3 regions of the Paenibacillus sp. BIC5C1 genome follow, and region 2 is predicted to be linked to each of the others. Evidence: riboswitches for the same ligand, from Rfam matches in the RefSeq annotation. Region 2 holds a riboswitch; each other region holds the start of a gene.

Evidence for each region. A riboswitch is a leader RNA that binds a small molecule or an ion and turns the genes downstream of it on or off. The one in region 2 is predicted to bind thiamine pyrophosphate.
Region 1: it holds a riboswitch for thiamine pyrophosphate, as region 2 does, so the genes downstream of both, RS891_RS02280 (ABC transporter substrate-binding protein) here and thiC (phosphomethylpyrimidine synthase ThiC) in region 2, are expected to answer to the same signal.
Region 3: it holds a riboswitch for thiamine pyrophosphate, as region 2 does, so the genes downstream of both, tenA (thiaminase II) here and thiC (phosphomethylpyrimidine synthase ThiC) in region 2, are expected to answer to the same signal.

What each region holds. Positions count from the first base shown of each region.
Region 1 covers NZ_CP135922.1:471,054-476,945, reverse strand. Annotated here, with positions in the region: gene RS891_RS02300 (MFS transporter) at 356-1,591, shown strand; gene RS891_RS02295 (DUF2798 domain-containing protein) at 2,041-2,529, opposite strand; gene RS891_RS02290 (VOC family protein) at 2,716-3,102, shown strand; gene RS891_RS02285 (NAD-dependent epimerase/dehydratase family protein) at 3,119-3,874, shown strand; TPP riboswitch at 4,019-4,131, shown strand; gene RS891_RS02280 (ABC transporter substrate-binding protein) at 4,352-5,392, shown strand; gene RS891_RS02275 (MTH1187 family thiamine-binding protein) at 5,616-5,892, shown strand, end outside.
Region 2 covers NZ_CP135922.1:725,247-731,138, forward strand. Annotated here, with positions in the region: gene RS891_RS03465 (alpha/beta hydrolase) at 1-536, opposite strand, end outside; gene RS891_RS03470 (IclR family transcriptional regulator) at 895-1,638, shown strand; TPP riboswitch at 1,758-1,871, shown strand; gene thiC (phosphomethylpyrimidine synthase ThiC) at 2,246-4,030, shown strand; gene RS891_RS03480 (hypothetical protein) at 4,150-4,317, opposite strand; gene RS891_RS03485 (aspartate/glutamate racemase family protein) at 4,382-5,074, opposite strand; gene RS891_RS03490 (hypothetical protein) at 5,277-5,444, opposite strand.
Region 3 covers NZ_CP135922.1:3,136,419-3,142,310, forward strand. Annotated here, with positions in the region: gene RS891_RS14220 (DUF1349 domain-containing protein) at 1-168, shown strand, start outside; gene RS891_RS14225 (HAD family hydrolase) at 216-857, shown strand; gene RS891_RS14230 (AraC family transcriptional regulator) at 854-1,669, opposite strand; gene RS891_RS14235 (NAD(P)/FAD-dependent oxidoreductase) at 1,879-3,009, shown strand; gene RS891_RS14240 (hypothetical protein) at 3,018-3,308, shown strand; TPP riboswitch at 3,355-3,453, shown strand; gene tenA (thiaminase II) at 3,574-4,245, shown strand; gene RS891_RS14250 (GNAT family N-acetyltransferase) at 4,289-4,822, shown strand; gene RS891_RS14255 (TetR/AcrR family transcriptional regulator) at 4,872-5,771, shown strand.

The DNA.
Region 1 (5,892 bases), 250 kb from region 2:
AATACAAAGAGCGCCCTCATCCCTTGGGACGAGGAGCGCTCTGCTCGCGGTGCCACCCAACTTGCCAAACCAGAATATTCTGGTTCAGCCTCTTGGTCCGCGATAACGGGCGGTTCCGGTTAACTTGGGGAATGTTCGCTCCCCTGGCGAAAACGCCTCCGAGTTGGATGCTCTTCAACGGCATGGTCCGATCTGTAATTGTTGTTTTTCAGTATATACGAACTTTAGCCCCCATTGCAAGTTATCCGTGCACACCCTTACATGTCCTGTTATGATAGAGATTGTTTGTTTTTAGGAAATACTCCTGAATGGCAGACTTATTACATAACATAATATCTAGAAGGAGTTTTTCTTCATGAAAAAATTGCTTTGGATCGGATGTCTATCCTATTTCCTCATCGGGCTTGCCCACGTCGTTCTCGGTTCGATCCTGCCCGTTGCCCTTGAATATTATGGCAAGGATTATAGTCAGGGAGGCACACTGATCTTTGCCCAATTTGCGGGGTTCCTGGGCGGTGTACTGTTATCTCCGTGGTTGAATAAACGCTTTGGTAAGCGAGGCGGCCTATTAATTGCCGCAGCTCTGCTCTGCATTGCAGAGTTATCCTATATGCTGCTGCCTCCTTGGGGCTGGATGTTCGTCATTGCACCTGCAGCCGGATTCGGATTCGGCATGATTGAGGCCGTCATCGGTACAATCATCATTGCTGCAATTAAAGATAATACGGCGGTTGCCATGAGCCGACTTGAAGTGTTATTTGGTATCGGAGCCATGGTCATGCCGCTCATTGCCAGCGGTCTGATTTCTGCCGAGTACTGGCGTATGTCGTTCCTCGTGGTAGCCGTCTGTGCAGCGATGACTTTTATCTTCTGGGCCAAAAGTTCATTCGGTGAGCTGGACAGCGAGCTTAGTCGAAGCAGCTCAGGCCAGACTCCTGTACACACTCACGCTGCTGAGTCGCCAATGGGAACGAACCCTGCAGACATCAAGCCAACTCGTTCAACCTATTACGGCCGTAATTTGGCTCTTCTGTCTTTATTTGTTCTATTTTTCTTTCTTTATGTCGGCACCGAAATGAGCCTTGCCAACTTCATGCCAGCCATTCTGATTGAGAAAATGAACATGAAGGAAGCAGGTGCCGCGCTTAGTGTTACCTGCTTCTGGATCGCCATGTCTGTTGGACGACTGTTTGCCGGATATATCGCCGAGAAATTCCAATATCGCGTCTACGTTCTCTACAGCTGCCTTGCGGCAGTTGTGCTGCTGATGATCTTTCCTTTTACCAACCAGATCTGGTCGGCATTTCTGATCATTCTGTTGCTCGGGCTCGCATTATCGGGCGTATTCTCCATCGCCCTCGTCTTCGCCAGCAAAATGCTGCCTGGAACAGAAGAATCGACGCCCAGCATCCTGATTGCATCAGGTGGTGTTGGCGGTGCCATTCTGCCTTTGGTTACAGGCTGGAGCCTGGATCATCTGGAGGTTAACCAGTCCGCATGGATGCTTGCCATTTTTGCAGTTGGTCTGCTGATTATCAGCGTGATCACCTATCAATGGCAGAACAAACATGTGGTCGATACAGTGACTTAACAGTTATGTGTCGAGGCAGACCTGAGAATTAGAATCAGAAATAGAATACCTATTATAGAGATTGAGATGTCCATCGCCATGAATTGGCGGTGGACATTTTGTTGTAGCGTTATTCTGTTCTAACGAACCTGGTACACGCTATTCATCCCCATTTCTGCATGTTTGAAATCTAACGAATCCTAGAGACGTTATTCTAGATAATTAGCTCCAAATCAAGGTCTCGTTGCAGTTTCTTAGCATAATAACGCCGCTGAGATTCGTTAGATTTTTCATTCCTTAAAAACCGGCCTAATAAGATGTTCCCGATTCGTTAGCGCTGTAATCATGGCAGAAAGTGTCCTATCTTTGCCTCAGATCACCTTTCATTAAAGGTGATCATACGATCTATTTATTTACACAAGATTGCCCAGGAAATACTTTCAGGTGCTTTGAATCGGAACTAACATTATTTAGGTTGAAGGGACTACATTCCCCTTATCCTTAATGAATTTACCGAATACATATCGAACGAGTGGTCCCAGAATAATAATTTGGTAAGGTAGCGCCAGGCTGAAATTACGAGCAATTGTATGAAGATACGTACTTAGTACAGATGCTCCATTTAACTGATTTGCAAGATAAGCGGAAATCATTCCATACAAGGACATGATCAGAACCATCCCAATAACCATGAAAAATGACATGGCGAGCACACCCAGGATTTTGTTGGACTTGTCAAAAGGTAAGGCAAAGGCAATTTTTCTCGCTACAGGCCCCACAATGAAGGACTCCACCAGGAACGCAATGATAAAGCACAATATGAACTGAAGCAGTATCTCAAACGCGGACATCTTGCTCAATAACCCATTGTGCCATAAATTGAAAGTCATCATGACGACAACCATCCCTGTACACATCATTATTCCAAAAACAATCTGTTCTTTTTTCGTTGTTGGCAATTCTCTCATCCTCTCTGTTTACCTTCGTAATTATAGAGATGACAAACCCCTCTACATAAGTGAACATTCTGTGAACAAATATAATATTTCCAAATTAAAATCGGATTTGACAACCTCGTATTAGAGCCCTATCATATCCCTTAAAATGGTAGGGAATATTCGCTACATATAAGGAGGATTTGGATGATGAGTTTTCAAAAGCGCATTGACCACGTCGGCATTGCCGTTCGTGATCTGGAGACCACGCTGCGTTTCTATACGGAGATTGTTGGTCTTGAATTGAAAGACCGGGTAACTCATACCAACGGTGTCATTCAGCTCGCTTTTCTCGGCTTCAACGGAAGCCATGAGACCGAGATTGAGTTGATTCAGGGATACAGCGACAAGCTGCCTGCCGAAGGTACGGTGCACCATTTTGCCATCCATGTCGATGACCTTGAGTCTGAGTACAACCGCATTAAGGAAACCGAGGCCGAGTTTATTGATGGAGAGATGATTACACTGCCTAACGGTTACCGTTATTTCTTCATCTATGGACCTGAAAAGGAATGGATCGAGTTCTTCCAGCGCTAAGAATTGGAGCTGATTTATGAACATTTTAATTACCGGCGCAGCCGGAAAAATTGGACGTGACTTGTCCCATCACTTGTCAGAAGCATTTCACCTGCGACTTACGGATTTGAGTATCGACAGACTGCATACGTATCAAGGGACAAGCCATGAGATCATGACACTGGATGTGACAGATCCCGAAGCCTGTCAGCACGCTTGCGAAGGCATGGATGTGGTTGTACATCTGGCGGGAGACCCTTCCCCACATGCAGGGTTTTATGAATCGTTGTTGGATATCAATATCAAGGGTACATTTAATGTATTCCGTGCAGCTCAAGACCAAGGTGTGCAGAGAGTCATTCTGGCAAGCAGTGCACAGACGATTGAGGGTTATCCCATTGATGCTCAAATCTATCCGGACATGCCGACACGCCCACGGAATTTGTACGGGGTTAGCAAATGTTTTGGAGAATCGCTCGCTTCCTATTTTGCGTATACCGAAGGTTTACAAAGTGTTGCAATACGTATAGGGGCATATGATGATTTTCAACCGGATGGACCCGCGCTGGAGGCAAGGGATATGAGCGCGTATATTAGTCCGGCTGACTTGTGTGATTTGATGTTCAAAGCAATTACAGCTCCAGATCTGGAACCCTTCACCATACTGCATGGAATCTCGAATAATCGGTTTAAACGATTGAATCTGGAAACCACTCAGAAACAGGTAGGCTATGACCCGAAATCCGATGCTTTTGCACTCAGTCAGATTTCCTTATATGATTCGCCACGATAATTATTGAAAATAACACATCTAGAGAGGTCGTTATACGCATGTATAACGGCCTTTTGACTATTTCATACGTGCCCCTATCCAGTTCCTGACTGGACATGCATGGGCCTCTGGCCTATAATTACACCTAGTAATGCCCGTAACTTCATAGTTTCCCAGGGGAGTCGGAATAGGCCGGCTGAGAGTGTATCCCACCAAGATACTGACCCTTAGACCTGATCTGGATCATGCCAGCGTAGGAATCGGAGTATATCGAATTGGCCCAGCCTCTTTGCTGAGTGCCACATCTCTAACGCCTGCACGCGTCCCGGATTAACGGGGCGCTTTTTTAATGTTCTTTTATATAGCCAGAGAGCTAAAAAAGTGACGTCATCCGGATCATAGCTGGTATAAATCTGTCGATTTATGCAAGAAGCTTGGATATGAAGCCAAGGAGTACCCCGCGCCACTGGCCGGACAACATGAAGGAGAGAAATAAAGATGAGATGGCGTAAAATGATGGGCCTAATGCTCTTGTGCGTACTACTAGTGGCTGTGGCTGCATGTGGCGGCAAAGAAGCTGCACCTTCAGGAGAAAATGGTAGCAGCAACACCGAAAACAGCAATGAAGGTGACAATGCAGCCCTCAAGGACGTTAAAGTGGTGCTGGACTGGACACCAAATACGAATCATACCGGCCTGTATGCGGCCGTAGATCAAGGTTTTTACAAAGCCGAAGGCTTGAATGTCGAGATTGTACAGCCAGGTGCCGGAGGCGCGGATACCATGGTAGCTTCGAACGAAGTGCCTTTTGGCGTAAGTTATCAGGAGAGTGTGACCCAGGCCCGCACACAAGGCGTACCACTCGTGTCCATCGCTGCGGTTATTCAGCATAACACGTCCGGATTTGCCGCTCCGGCGGATCGGAACATCAAGTCCCCCAAAGATTTTGAAGGCAAAACTTATGGTGGCTGGGGCTCCCCGGTAGAAGAAGCTGTGATGCAGTCCATTATGGAAGGCGAAGGCGCCGATGTATCCAAAGTAAAAAATATCAGCATGGGCGATGCAGATTTCTTCACCGCTGTGAAACGCGATATCGACTTTGCCTGGATTTTCTACGCATGGACGGGCATTGAAGCCGAACTGCGCGGCGAACCGATCGACATGCTATATGTGAAGGATTATTCCGAGGCACTGGACTACTACACTCCAGTACTTGTTACCAATGAAAAGACGATTCAGAACGATCCCGAGCTGGTTAAAGCGTTCTTGAAAGCGACTTCCGAAGGATATCAATATGCGATTGAACATCCCGAAGACGCTGCCAACATTCTGATCATGGCCGTACCGGATCTGGATAAGGACCTTGTACTCGCAAGCCAGAAGTGGCTGAGTCCGAAATATCAGGATGACGCACCGCGCTGGGGTGAGCAAAAGCAGGAAGTATGGCAGAACTACACGGACTGGATGTTTAGCAAAAAACTGCTCGACGAGCAGGTAGATGTATCCAAAGCATATACGAACGAGTTCTTACCCCAATAAAATTATCCATATAAAATGAACTTAGTATTTACACGAGAACGAAGAGGACAGAAATAACGTGAAAAAGCGAAGCGTTCGCCTTTATCACCGGATTTTCCCTTTGGAGAAGGGAATCAAAAAAATCTGGGGATAACAGCGATTGGAAGGTTATTCTGTCATCGAAGTGGCAAGTGTAACAGTCATTAGTTCGTTTTATATATTTCGAAAGGAAAAGTGATCTCTCATGGCAAGCACACTACTTAGCATTCAAGTCATTCCCAAAACGCCCAATGGCGAAAATTCCTATCCTTACGTTGATCGTGCCATCGAAGTTATTCAGCAGTCTGGTTTGAAATATCAGGTTAATCCACTGGATACCACGATGGAAGGAGAACTGGATGAGCTGTTGGAGGTTGTTCGCAAAATGCACGAAGTTCTTGTGGAAGCCGGCAGTCCGAGCATCATCTCACAGATCAAGATCGCCCATAGCCCAAGTGGCTTCAGCATGGACACCCTGACGG
Region 2 (5,892 bases):
TCCTGAGCTCCGCGCTGCTTCGCAAACTGGATAGCACCAAGCAGCTGCTGGGACTCGGCTTTGCCGCCTGTGGCGACAGCTTTGTTCACCTGTGAAGCGAAACCGTAATCGAACATCACCACATTGAAGCCGAGTTGGTGAGCATAATGGGCCAAGTCATACATCGGTACCCAGGTCTCTTCACGATTCGCACCATATCCATGGCTGAATATGATGGTTTTGTTTGCATTATCATCAGCCGGAATATACCAACCCTGCATCGTTCGACTGCCGTCTGCTGCCGGGAACGTAATGTCTTGATACTTCATGTTCTTCGCCTGCATGGGATTGGAGAATACAGGCGCTACAGTTGGATTGGATAATACCCAAGCAATATAACCGTGTAGTGCAATGAAACAAAAGAGCAGAAAAAATACAACGGAGAGCAACAACGCCACGACAATATGTTTGAACCGGATCAGCCTCGGTGATAACGAAGAAGGCAGATCTGATACTTTCGTTTGCAGCGGGGCTTCGCTCTGGGATGTCGGATACATGATTGCCCCTCCTTTAAAAATCAAATGAAGATAACAACGAGACGAACAGAGCGGATAAATGATTTTTCTGACTACTTATGAAGCAAAATCTTAATTTAATATATCTTTATCGTATGTTCCAATATAGTCAAAGTCAATTGATTGAGGCCATTTGTTACGCAATTGTTATATAGTTCTGAAGATATATGGGTAACATTTCCTTAGGGTGCAAAATGCAGGGGATTCTAATTTATAAAAAGAAAATATTTACAAATATCCCTATTCCAAATGGCGCTTTTTGGTTTACAGATGAGACCGTTTCTCATATAATTTATGTAACCAAGTTTCATGTGATGAAACATGAGGAGGGCAACTTGCCATGGAAGACCGAAAGTTAACCGTCCGGGCTGTAGAACGGGCGCTGGATATATTATTGTGTTTTACAACCCGCAGTGATCTGGGACTCACGGAAATTGCCAGCCAGATCGGTCTGCACAAGAGTACAGTCCATCGTCTGATGGCTACTTTGGAGGACAAAGGGTTCGTGATCCGGGATGCTGCAACTGAGAAGTATCGGCTTGGCATACGCATCTGGGAACTGTCTGCCCATATGTCTCGCAGCGATGATCCTGCCATTTTGCTCCTTCCTGCGATGGAGCGGCTCAGAGATCGACTGGGCGAAACCGTGAGTTTATATCTTCGTGATGGCAGTGAGCGGATTCGCATTCAGGCCGTGCAGAGTGATCAGGCGATTCGTCGTGTAGCTCCGGTGGGCGTCAGACTTCCGTTATCTGTGGGAGCATCCAGCAAAGTGCTGATGGCTTTTGCCACCGAAGAGGACCGCGAAGATCTGATGAATGGACCGGAATGGCCGGTATTTATCGATCCCAAAGTATATTTGGCACAGATGAAAGACATTCTTGAATATGGCTACGCAACAAGTTATGAGGAACGTGAACCGGGAGCCGCCGCAGTATCTGTACCCATTATGGATCGGAAAGGAAACATCGCTGCTGCTTTGTCAGTATCCGGGCCTGTTAGTCGCCTCTCACAGGAGACGTTGCATGAATACGCACCTGTGCTGAAGGAAGCTGCGACACAGATGGGACTTATGTTATCCTGATTATATTTTCTGGAATTTAAAGGTTGTTTTTATGATTCGGTTGCGCTACTCTGTAATGGACGGCCCAACGGGGTCAGTATAATTAAATATGTATTTGCGGCTTAGATGCAGCAACTTGTTAACGTTACTGGGGGAGTCCGAATTGTCCGGACTGAGACGGAATCGCATGAGATTCCGGACCCTTTGCACCTGATCTGGATCATACCAGCGTAGGGAAGTAATCGGCGATACGACCACGAACACCATATCATGTGGCCTATGGACGGACTCCCTTATGGAGCCTGAATGAGGTGCGTTATTGGTGATGGACATAAGCCGGTTCCCTCGGGAACCGGCTTTTTTATACAGTAAATAGGCGGAAGCCAGTGTCAGAGCTACTTTTAGATATTGAGCTGGGAGCCATTGGCGAGCATGGGGTTCCAATAGCCTTTGCCCCGAATTCTGTATTACTTGAACTGTATGTCTCTATTTTGTGTTGTAGGTTCGCTCTTTCCTTTTCTATGTGTTGGATGGTTTGGATCCGTATGCAAGCATTTCAATCCAGGCAATCACCAATAAGGAGGAGACAAGAGCGATGAGTACAGGAAACCAAACGGGACAAGAAGCGATGGGACAGGACAAGCAGGATCAGCAGTTGGCAAAGGAAAAAGGTACGGCAGGACGGGTTCAGCCCTTCCCGGGCAGCCGCAAAGTGTACATTCAGGGCTCACGACCGGACATTGCTGTACCGGAGCGTGAAATTGCCCTTCATGACACCAATACTCCTCAAGGAGTGGAGCATAACGAACCACTGCGTGTCTACGATACGAGCGGACCGATGACCGACCCCGGATTTCATGCCGATATCCGGGCAGGGTTGCCGGCGCTGCGTACCCGCTGGATTACGGAGCGTGAAGATGTTGAAGCCTACCAGGGACGAACGGTAAAACCGGAGGATAACGGATTGAAACCGGGAGGAAAGCGAGCAGGAGCCGAGGAGTATCCGGGCTTGCGTGGCAAACCATTGCGGGCACAGGCAGGGCGCAGCGTGACCCAGATGCATTATGCACGACAGGGGATGATCACACCGGAGATGGAGTTCGCCGCCATTCGTGAGGGGGTGGAACCGGAGTTTGTGCGGCAGGAGCTGGCGAGTGGCAGGGCCATCCTACCATCAAACATCAATCACCCGGAGAGTGAGCCGATGCTGATCGGGCGTCATTTTCATGTGAAGATCAATGCGAACATCGGCAACTCTGCGGTATCCTCCTCCATCGAAGAAGAGGTGGAGAAGATGACCTGGGCGGTACGCTGGGGATCGGATACCGTGATGGATCTGTCCACAGGCAAAGACATTCATACGACCCGGGAATGGATCATCCGCAATTCACCTGTGCCGATTGGAACAGTACCGCTCTATCAGGCGCTGGAGAAGGCCAATGGAGAAGCTGAAGCACTGACCTGGGAGTTGTATCGTGATACGCTCATTGAGCAGGCAGAGCAGGGTGTGGACTATTTTACAATCCATGCAGGTGTGCTGCTGCGTTATATTCCGATGACCGCCAAACGTATGACGGGTATTGTGTCACGGGGCGGGTCCATCATGGCAGCATGGTGCCTTGCGCATCATCAGGAAAATTTTCTATACACCCATTTTGAAGAAATCTGCGAAATTATGAAAAGGTATGACGTGGCGTTCTCGCTCGGAGACGGACTGCGCCCAGGAAGTATCTACGATGCAAATGATGAAGCCCAGATGGCGGAACTGGCTACGCTTGGTGAACTAACACAAATCGCCTGGAAGCATGATGTGCAGGTGATGATTGAAGGTCCGGGACATGTGCCGATGCACAAGATTAAGGAGAATGTCGATCTGCAAATGGAGATTTGCAAGGAGGCGCCTTTCTATACGCTGGGTCCGCTGACGACCGATATTGCACCGGGATATGACCATATTACCTCGGCAATTGGAGCAGCGATGATCGGCTGGTTTGGTACGTCCATGCTCTGTTATGTTACGCCAAAAGAACATCTGGGCCTGCCCAATAAGGATGATGTGCGGGAAGGCGTTATTGCCTACAAGATCGCTGCTCATGCCGCTGATCTGGCGAAAGGTCACCCGCGTGCCCAGCGGCGGGACGATGCGCTGTCCAAAGCACGCTTTGAATTCCGCTGGAGGGATCAGTTCAACCTATCGCTGGATCCGGAACGTGCGCTATCCTACCACGATGAGACGTTGCCGGCGGAAGGGGCCAAAGAAGCCCATTTCTGCTCCATGTGTGGGCCGAAATTTTGCAGCATGCGCATTACGCAGGATATTCGTGCTTTTGCCGCAGACAAAGGTTTGTCCGAAAATGAGGCCGTGGCAGCGGGCATGTTGGAAAAGGCTGAGGAATACCGGACACGCTCTTAGGCGCTGTTATAGCGCAATCTGAGCAGCCTGACATGGTAAAAAGCCGTTCCTCTCCGTGATCGCGGAGAAGAGCGGCCCTTTTTCTGAGTTCTTGTATGTGTACATCATCTGAAAAACGTTCAGTTCTCATCAGGATGAGTTTCTTGATTTTTCTTGTTCCACATTTTATATAAAATCCCCGCAATAACAAATAAGAGTGCATCACTCAATCTGGGAGAACCGCCATATATAAACGCCGAACAGGCAAATCCAACTACAAATAATATAACAACATAAAGAAAACGCACGCTTATTCCTCCCGTCAATTGTAGACGTAGATGGTTTGAATGGCTTACGTCTCGGATTCAAAGTCTAACGCCGCTTCAAGCTCAACTTCTTCTCCAAATACGCTGCTAGCGAAACCAAAGGGCTATAGATTGCCATGCCTGTAACTGCTGTGACCCGTGCTGCTGCAGGAGCCATGGACAATTGAGCGGCTACGACTGTGTTATCTGGATACTGCTCAGCAAGTTGCTGTAACCCGGTGCTCACTGCTGCAAGATAACCTTCCTTATCGCCTCGCATAATTAACTCGAATATGCCCGGGATCAGTACTGCTTCAGTCTTTATGGTCACGGCCTCGTGTCGCTGCTCATCTTCAACATCTTGCTGCAAAGCCTGATTCACCCGCGCCATCGTTCCTTCAATCGTTGCAGGGTTGGTAAACGCTAGAATGTACTCGCCAGAATTCTGCTGCATTTCCTGAAGTAAGGGATCATCAATACCAATCACGGGCACGGGTACTTGCTGTGCCTCCTGCTCAAGTACGGCTGCAAACAGGGTACAGGTAACGAGGATGGCATCTGCATGGCAGTGGGCGATCCATTGCAGCGTTTGTGATACTTTCTCATGCGTAACTGCCTCGGTAAAATCGGAATCATGTTTGAGGCGATCCAGGCCCGGATCGACATAATGTACAAGTTCAACCTCATAAGGAGCGAGAGCTTCTTCAATCAGTGCAATATTGGAATAGTGAGCGTGAAAACAGCCAATGGTCATCATCATACTTGCCTCCTGAAATGGATTATGTCTCATATAAGTTCCGCAGATATTTAACCCATTATAGGGATGAGGCAATAGACTGTACATATTTAAAATACTGAGTTCACAACATTTATCGTGAAAACGCGAATAACCGTTCATCCACAACTTCGCAGAGGAACGGTGCAAACCACGTAAGCGATTCTCGATTTGCTTGTCATTTCATTTATCGCATAGAAGGGGCAGCATTCTTTTTAGCCATTTTTTGTTGCAAAATTTCATGAAAGGATAGACCTTGAGTGTTCTCATTCTCCTTTTTGGGAGCAGTGGTCGCCGTGTTGCGCGGATATTGATGGTGGTACGGGATCATTTGCTGAATAGGCATGCGGATCATCTTGGTTCCTCCTTTAATGCATTTTCGAATATGCATATGTGATTATTGATAGATTATGTATTCTGACGGGTTATCGTCTCTGTTACGCAAATAGGTATTTGTGACTTGTTAGACGAAACAGGTAACTTAAGGTGTAATTCCAATTGGATTGTAGTGATTTTACCCCGTATTCAGGGGATGTAAACGTTTTTAAGTAAATTCAGGAGAAAAGGACCGCATATGTGAGGTTTCGTATGGGAGGATAGAAGCGGTTGTTAAGTGAATAGACCCAGTTTTGGGAATGCCAATGGTGTCGAAATTAAGACATATTGTCTGGTTGTATAGGTACGACGCAAGCTAGCTAACTTGGTACCATGGTCGGTTGTCGGGTGCATACTAGGGCATTTTTTTGGTGGATAGATAAAGGGAACAAGGCAAAAAGCCGTCAGGAAAACCTGACAGCCTAACA
Region 3 (5,892 bases), 2.4 Mb from region 2:
TTTTATTCACCCGATGGGGTGGAATGGAAATTAATTAGATATTTCGGCATGCCGATAGAGGGGGAGATCCGGGCTGGAGTTGTTGGACAGTCACCAGCCGGAACGGGATGCACCTGTCACTTTTTGTCGATGAATGTTACCCGTCCGGACGTGACTGCACGCTTCTAAGCCCATCTCCCTGCCAATCGGCTGATCATTGGAGGGAGAAAAGCGGAATGGTAAAAGCTTTTATTTTGGATTTTGATGGACTTATTGTGGACACGGAGACACCTTGGTTCTATGCTTTTCGCGATATTTATAAAGAGCATGGACTTGAACTTGGCCTGGAGCTTTGGTCGAAAAATGTAGGGACATCGTTTGAAGAATTTCATCCTTTTCTATATCTGGAGCAAGCGTTGCAAAAACCGATCGATCATGATCATATCAAGTTGCTCTCTGAACAGAAATATGAAGCATATCTGGGGCAGGCAGCCATTCTTCCAGGCGTGCATGAGCTGCTCCAGTCTGCCCGTAAAAAAGGGATTGGGCTTGCCGTTGCTTCCAGTTCTACCCGGGATTGGGTTCATGGTTATTTGCGGACACTCGGCATTTTCGAACTATTTGATGTCATTCATACAGCAGAGGACGTCAAGCGGGTCAAACCGGACCCGGAATTGTATCTGCTTGCCCTGGAGAGTCTCGGGATCGGGGCGTCCGAAGCGGTTGTGTTCGAAGACTCACCGAATGGACTGAAGGCAGCCAAAGCCGCGGGGATTCGCTGTGTCATTGTGCCTAACGAGGTAACGCGTAATCTGGAATTCTCGAAGTATGATCTGCGGTTAACCTCGCTGGCAGAGATCACGATGGAAATTCTTTAACCCTGGTATTGCTTGCGTAACTCAATAGGAGAGATCCCTTCATATTTTTTGAAAACGGATCCAAAATAACTGGCGCTGTTGAAACCGACAGCCCGAGCAATCTCGTGGGCCGTTATTCCAGCGTTATGGACGAGCATTTCCTTGGCCTTCAATAACCGATATCGTGTCAGATAATCAAGCGGAGTCATTTGGAATTCCTTTTTGAATATCCGATTTAGATGCTGTTCGGTGACGTCCATTTGCTGAGCCAGCATGGAGAGCGAGATATCCTGATCATAATTTTGCTTGATAAAAGTAACCAGTCCGCCCAGCTTTAATCGGGCATCCGAACGTTCATAAGCACCATAACGATCGCCATCAATCGTTAACCTGACCAGAAGCATGTACAGCAATGCGGATACGTGCCAGATCTGATCCTTGTGCCGGGACTGTAGCGCCAACGTTATTTCATGCAGCAGGATATGAAGCATTCCATCCGGCTTGAAGGCGCGCAGCTCCCCGATTTGCAAGGTATGCAGAAACCGTGGCAATAAATAGCCATTAAAAGACAGACAATCGAACAACAATGAATCACTCAGATTGTCGTAACGATATGTCACCTCCGGAAACATAATAAGAGCTGTTCCTTTTCGAATTGAAAACTCATGATTTTGGGCTGCGATTTTCCCTGTTCCCCCGATACACTGCACAATACTGTAATCCCGCGAATGGCCGTTCCAATTCATTAATTCATCTACGGTCAGCTGGTTTTGACCTGTAATCATAAGCGGCATATCGGGATCCAGTGAATTCCCCATACTAGGTTTCGGCATCGTTGTGTTATTCCTCATTTCGTTAAAGGTCGTGTGCGTAAATGGCGTGGATACAGCGTTAAAAGAAACCTGATTTGAATTATATTACATAAATAACATTTTATCGAAAACCTTTTAGGAACATGTATCATAATGTCGATGCCGTACCATTATCAGACGAAGCAGTATGCGTTATAATGGTTACAGTGATTTAGGAAAGGGATGCAGTCATGAAGAAAGTCATCGTCGTAGGATCAGGAATTCTTGGGGCTTCCACAGCGTATCAATTGGCAAAACGGGGTGCGGAAGTTCTTATTATAGACCGGAAAGATCGGGGACAGGCTACGGATGCTGCTGCCGGGATTATTTGTCCATGGTTATCTCAGCGCCGTAATCAGGATTGGTATCAGCTTGCCAAGGCAGGTGCACGTTTTTATCCCGGGTTGATTGAAGAACTCAAGAGTGAAGGGGAAACGGAAACAGGTTATGCTCAAGTTGGCGCTCTTAGTATCCATACGGATGTGGAGAAAATTAACAAGATGCAGGAGCGGGCACAACTTCGTAAAGAAAATGCGCCGGAGATTGCCGATATTACCCGTCTGGATGCAAAAGAAACCCATGAGCGTTTTCCTCTTCTGGAGGAGAACTTTCAGTCAGTCTACATCAGCGGAGCTGCGCGTATCGATGGACGCGCGCTGCGTGATGCTTTAATTCGATCGGCTCAGCGAAATGGGGCGGTCCTGATGAATGGGGACGCGACACTTCAATATGAATCGGACCGAGTAACTGGAGTGGTTGTTGAAGGTAAAGTCATATCGGCTGACGAGGTTATTGTGTGTGCCGGCGCTTGGGCTAATGAACTGTTGAAGCCCTTGGGCATTGATTTTAAGGTTCATTATCAGAAGGCGCAAATTATGCACTTGCAGGTTCACGATCGAGAGGACACTGGGAACTGGCCTGTTGTCATGCCTCCTTCGGATCAATATCTGTTAGCCTTTGATCAACAGAAGATTGTGATCGGAGCGACTCACGAAAATGATACTGAAGGATACGATACAAGAGTAACCGCAGGCGGAATGCAGGAAATTTTGAATAAAGGATTGGAACTGGCTCCCGGTTTAGCTGATAGCACGTTTCAGGAAGTAAGAGTAGGATTTCGTCCATTTACACCAGGTTTTCTTCCAGTAATGGGTGCTGTTCCAGGTTGGAATGGTTTGATCACAGCCAACGGGCTTGGAGCGTCTGGTCTAACGATGGGGCCTTTTATTGGAAGTCAACTTGCCAAATTGGCTCTGGGTATGGATTTGGATATCGATATTCAGCCATATGACCTTGGAAAAGCAATGGATGATCAGAAATGAGGTGAACTATGACGTATTCACAGCGCTTAACCCACGGCTACTCCTCAGACATCATCTATCTGGAGCACCAGATTGCCATCGAAGAAGAGGAATTGGCAAAAGCTGAGGAAAAGCGGCGGACATACGAATCGGATTTAGATCAGTTAAGGACGTCTCCCGGGCATCATTCAACTTCAGCAACGAACGTCTCTAATGAGCAAAAATGGGTCGATGAATTAAACAAATTACAAAGTATAATTAAGGATATCCGGACCCGACTTAAGAACTTGCAAGAAGATTTAGCAGAACTTGAAGATTAATAGGAATGGATTGACATTTGGAAAAACACATGTTGTAATAAGCCTGAGCTATTTGCAGGGGGACTGTTCGCAGTTGAGAAGGTTAAAACCTGACCCTTTGAACCTGTTAGTTAAGACTGACGTAGGGAGCAAATGACATGTACTCATGTTATTTTGCCCTTGCCGAAAATAGGTCAAGGGCTTTTTGGTCTGCATTTTGTACGACAGAACGCGATAGCTGGATGTGAAGCGGGACATTATGATTTTAATAAAAGGAGAAATGATCATGTCATTTTCGAGAACGTTAAAAGACAAGTCCAGAGCCGTATGGGAAGATGGATACAACCATCCTTTTTTACACGAGATGGGAAAAGGCACATTGGATCAGGAAGCGTTTAAGTTTTATCTTCTTCAGGACTATACATATCTGATTGAATATGCGAAGATTTTTGCCATGGGTGCGGTGAAGGCGACAGATGAAAAACTGATGACGAACTTTACGGTGATTCAACACGCTATTCTGTACGAAGAAATGGATTTGCATCGAAATTATATGAATGGATTTGGGATTACACTGGATGGAAATCATGCTGTCAAACCATCACTATACAACAAGGCGTATACGTCGAATATGATGAGTGTTGCACAAACAGGTGGGGTAGCCGAAATCATCGCCGTCATTTTCCCTTGTGCATGGACGTATTACGACTATGCCACAAGATTAAAAGAACAATATCGAGATTCATTAGAGGGCAATTTCTATCAGACTTGGATCGAAAATTATGCAAGTGATGAATTCCGCGACTCATTCGAATGGTTCTATGATACACTTGATGCATTATGTGAACATAAAACCGAGCAGGAGCTGGAGGCCATAGAAGACATATTCAGAAGAAGTGTTGAATTTGAATATCTGTTCTGGGATATGGCGTATAAACGGCAACTCTCGTACTTCTGATGAATGCAATCTACTACAACCAGAGATAAGGATGAACATACAGATGGACAATCGTGAGGAACGTATCTATTTACGATTTTTGAATGTGGAGGACGCGCCGACACTGCTGGATTTGCAGATCCGGAACCGGGCTGTTTTCGAAGAGATATCGGCAAGTGAACGATCGGAGACATTCTATACACTGGAGGGTCAAGTTGCACTTCTCGAAGGTTGGAGCAAGGCCAGGGAAGAAGGGAAACGATACTCTTTCGGGATCTTCCTGAACCATACACATGAGCTCATTGGAGAGATTTCTCTGTTCGAACTTGAACTGGATTCCACAGCCAAATGGATTGTCGGTTATGTGCTGGATCAGGTACAGAATGGCAAGGGATACATGAGTGAAGCCCTTCGGCTAGCCCTGGATTTCGCCATGAATGAAGCGGGAATAAAACGAGTGGAGGCAGGTGCACTTCCCGACAATGCCGGATCAATTCGAGTGTTGCGTAAAGCGGGCTTCCAGGAAACAGATCGCCAGAATATTAAAATCAAGGGGATTTGGAAAGAACATGTGATGTTTGCAGTGGATTTGCAGTAGATTATTAGATGTCTTGAAGTGAACCGCTCAAATCATCCAGGGGGAGCTTATGAATAAACGGAAACAAATGTTATTGGACTCAGCACTTGTGCTCTTTGAGAAACATGGAGTAACCAACACCTCCATTCAAATGATCCTAGACGAGTCAGGTGTGTCCAAAGGAACATTTTATAAATTCTTTGGTTCCAAGGATGATTGTATTCTTGCCATTCTAGAGCAGCGTGTAGAGGAAGATATGATGATTCGCAAAGATTTGGAGAGCCGAAGCTATGCATCCGATTTTGACTTACTGGTAGATCAAATTATGGTTCCGATGATTTTGCCGGAAAAAAAGCTTGTTGTGGAGCTATTCTGGACAGGCTTCTACTCTGGAGAATGCAATCTGGAGAACTTGACTCGTATGCAGTTAAATTGGTTATCTGACCGACTGGTTCAGGTATTTGGTGAAGAATTGAAACCCTTTGCTTATGAAGGGGCTATTTTTGGTTTTGGCATGATACATCAAATCTCGAATATGTGGAGAAACTTCCAACTTGCCCAGCCGAATTGGAAGCATCTTGTACCCAAAATCCTGATTTACATTGAAATTTTGCTTCGTTCCATGCTGGAAAGACAAGAGCATATTATTGATTTTCCAAGTCTGTTGGTGATCGCTCCTGGTTCCAAAGAAATTGCACTGGATAAAAACAACCTGATTGCGAGTCTTCAGAAATTCAGTCATTCCATTCTCCACTCGGAAGCGTCTATGAAAGCGAAAGAACTGACCAAAGGGCTGCTTGCTTTAGTCGAGCAGAAAGAGATCAATATTTCCATGTTGGAAGTAACGCTGCAAGCGTTTCAAACGGAATTTGAATTGTCTTCTCTGAACTGCGAAGCTAGTATGATTGTCAAAGATTGTAGCTTATATCTCGAACAAATCAGACAGGGTCCGATGGATAGCACGAAATAGAGCACACCTTAACACAGCGTTTATCCCTGAAGTGGAGAGGCTTCTGTTTATTTGTAATACACAAAAAAAGCGGCAGATTGGACGTAAAGCTTAGGGTCCTAATCTGCCGCTTTTATATAAG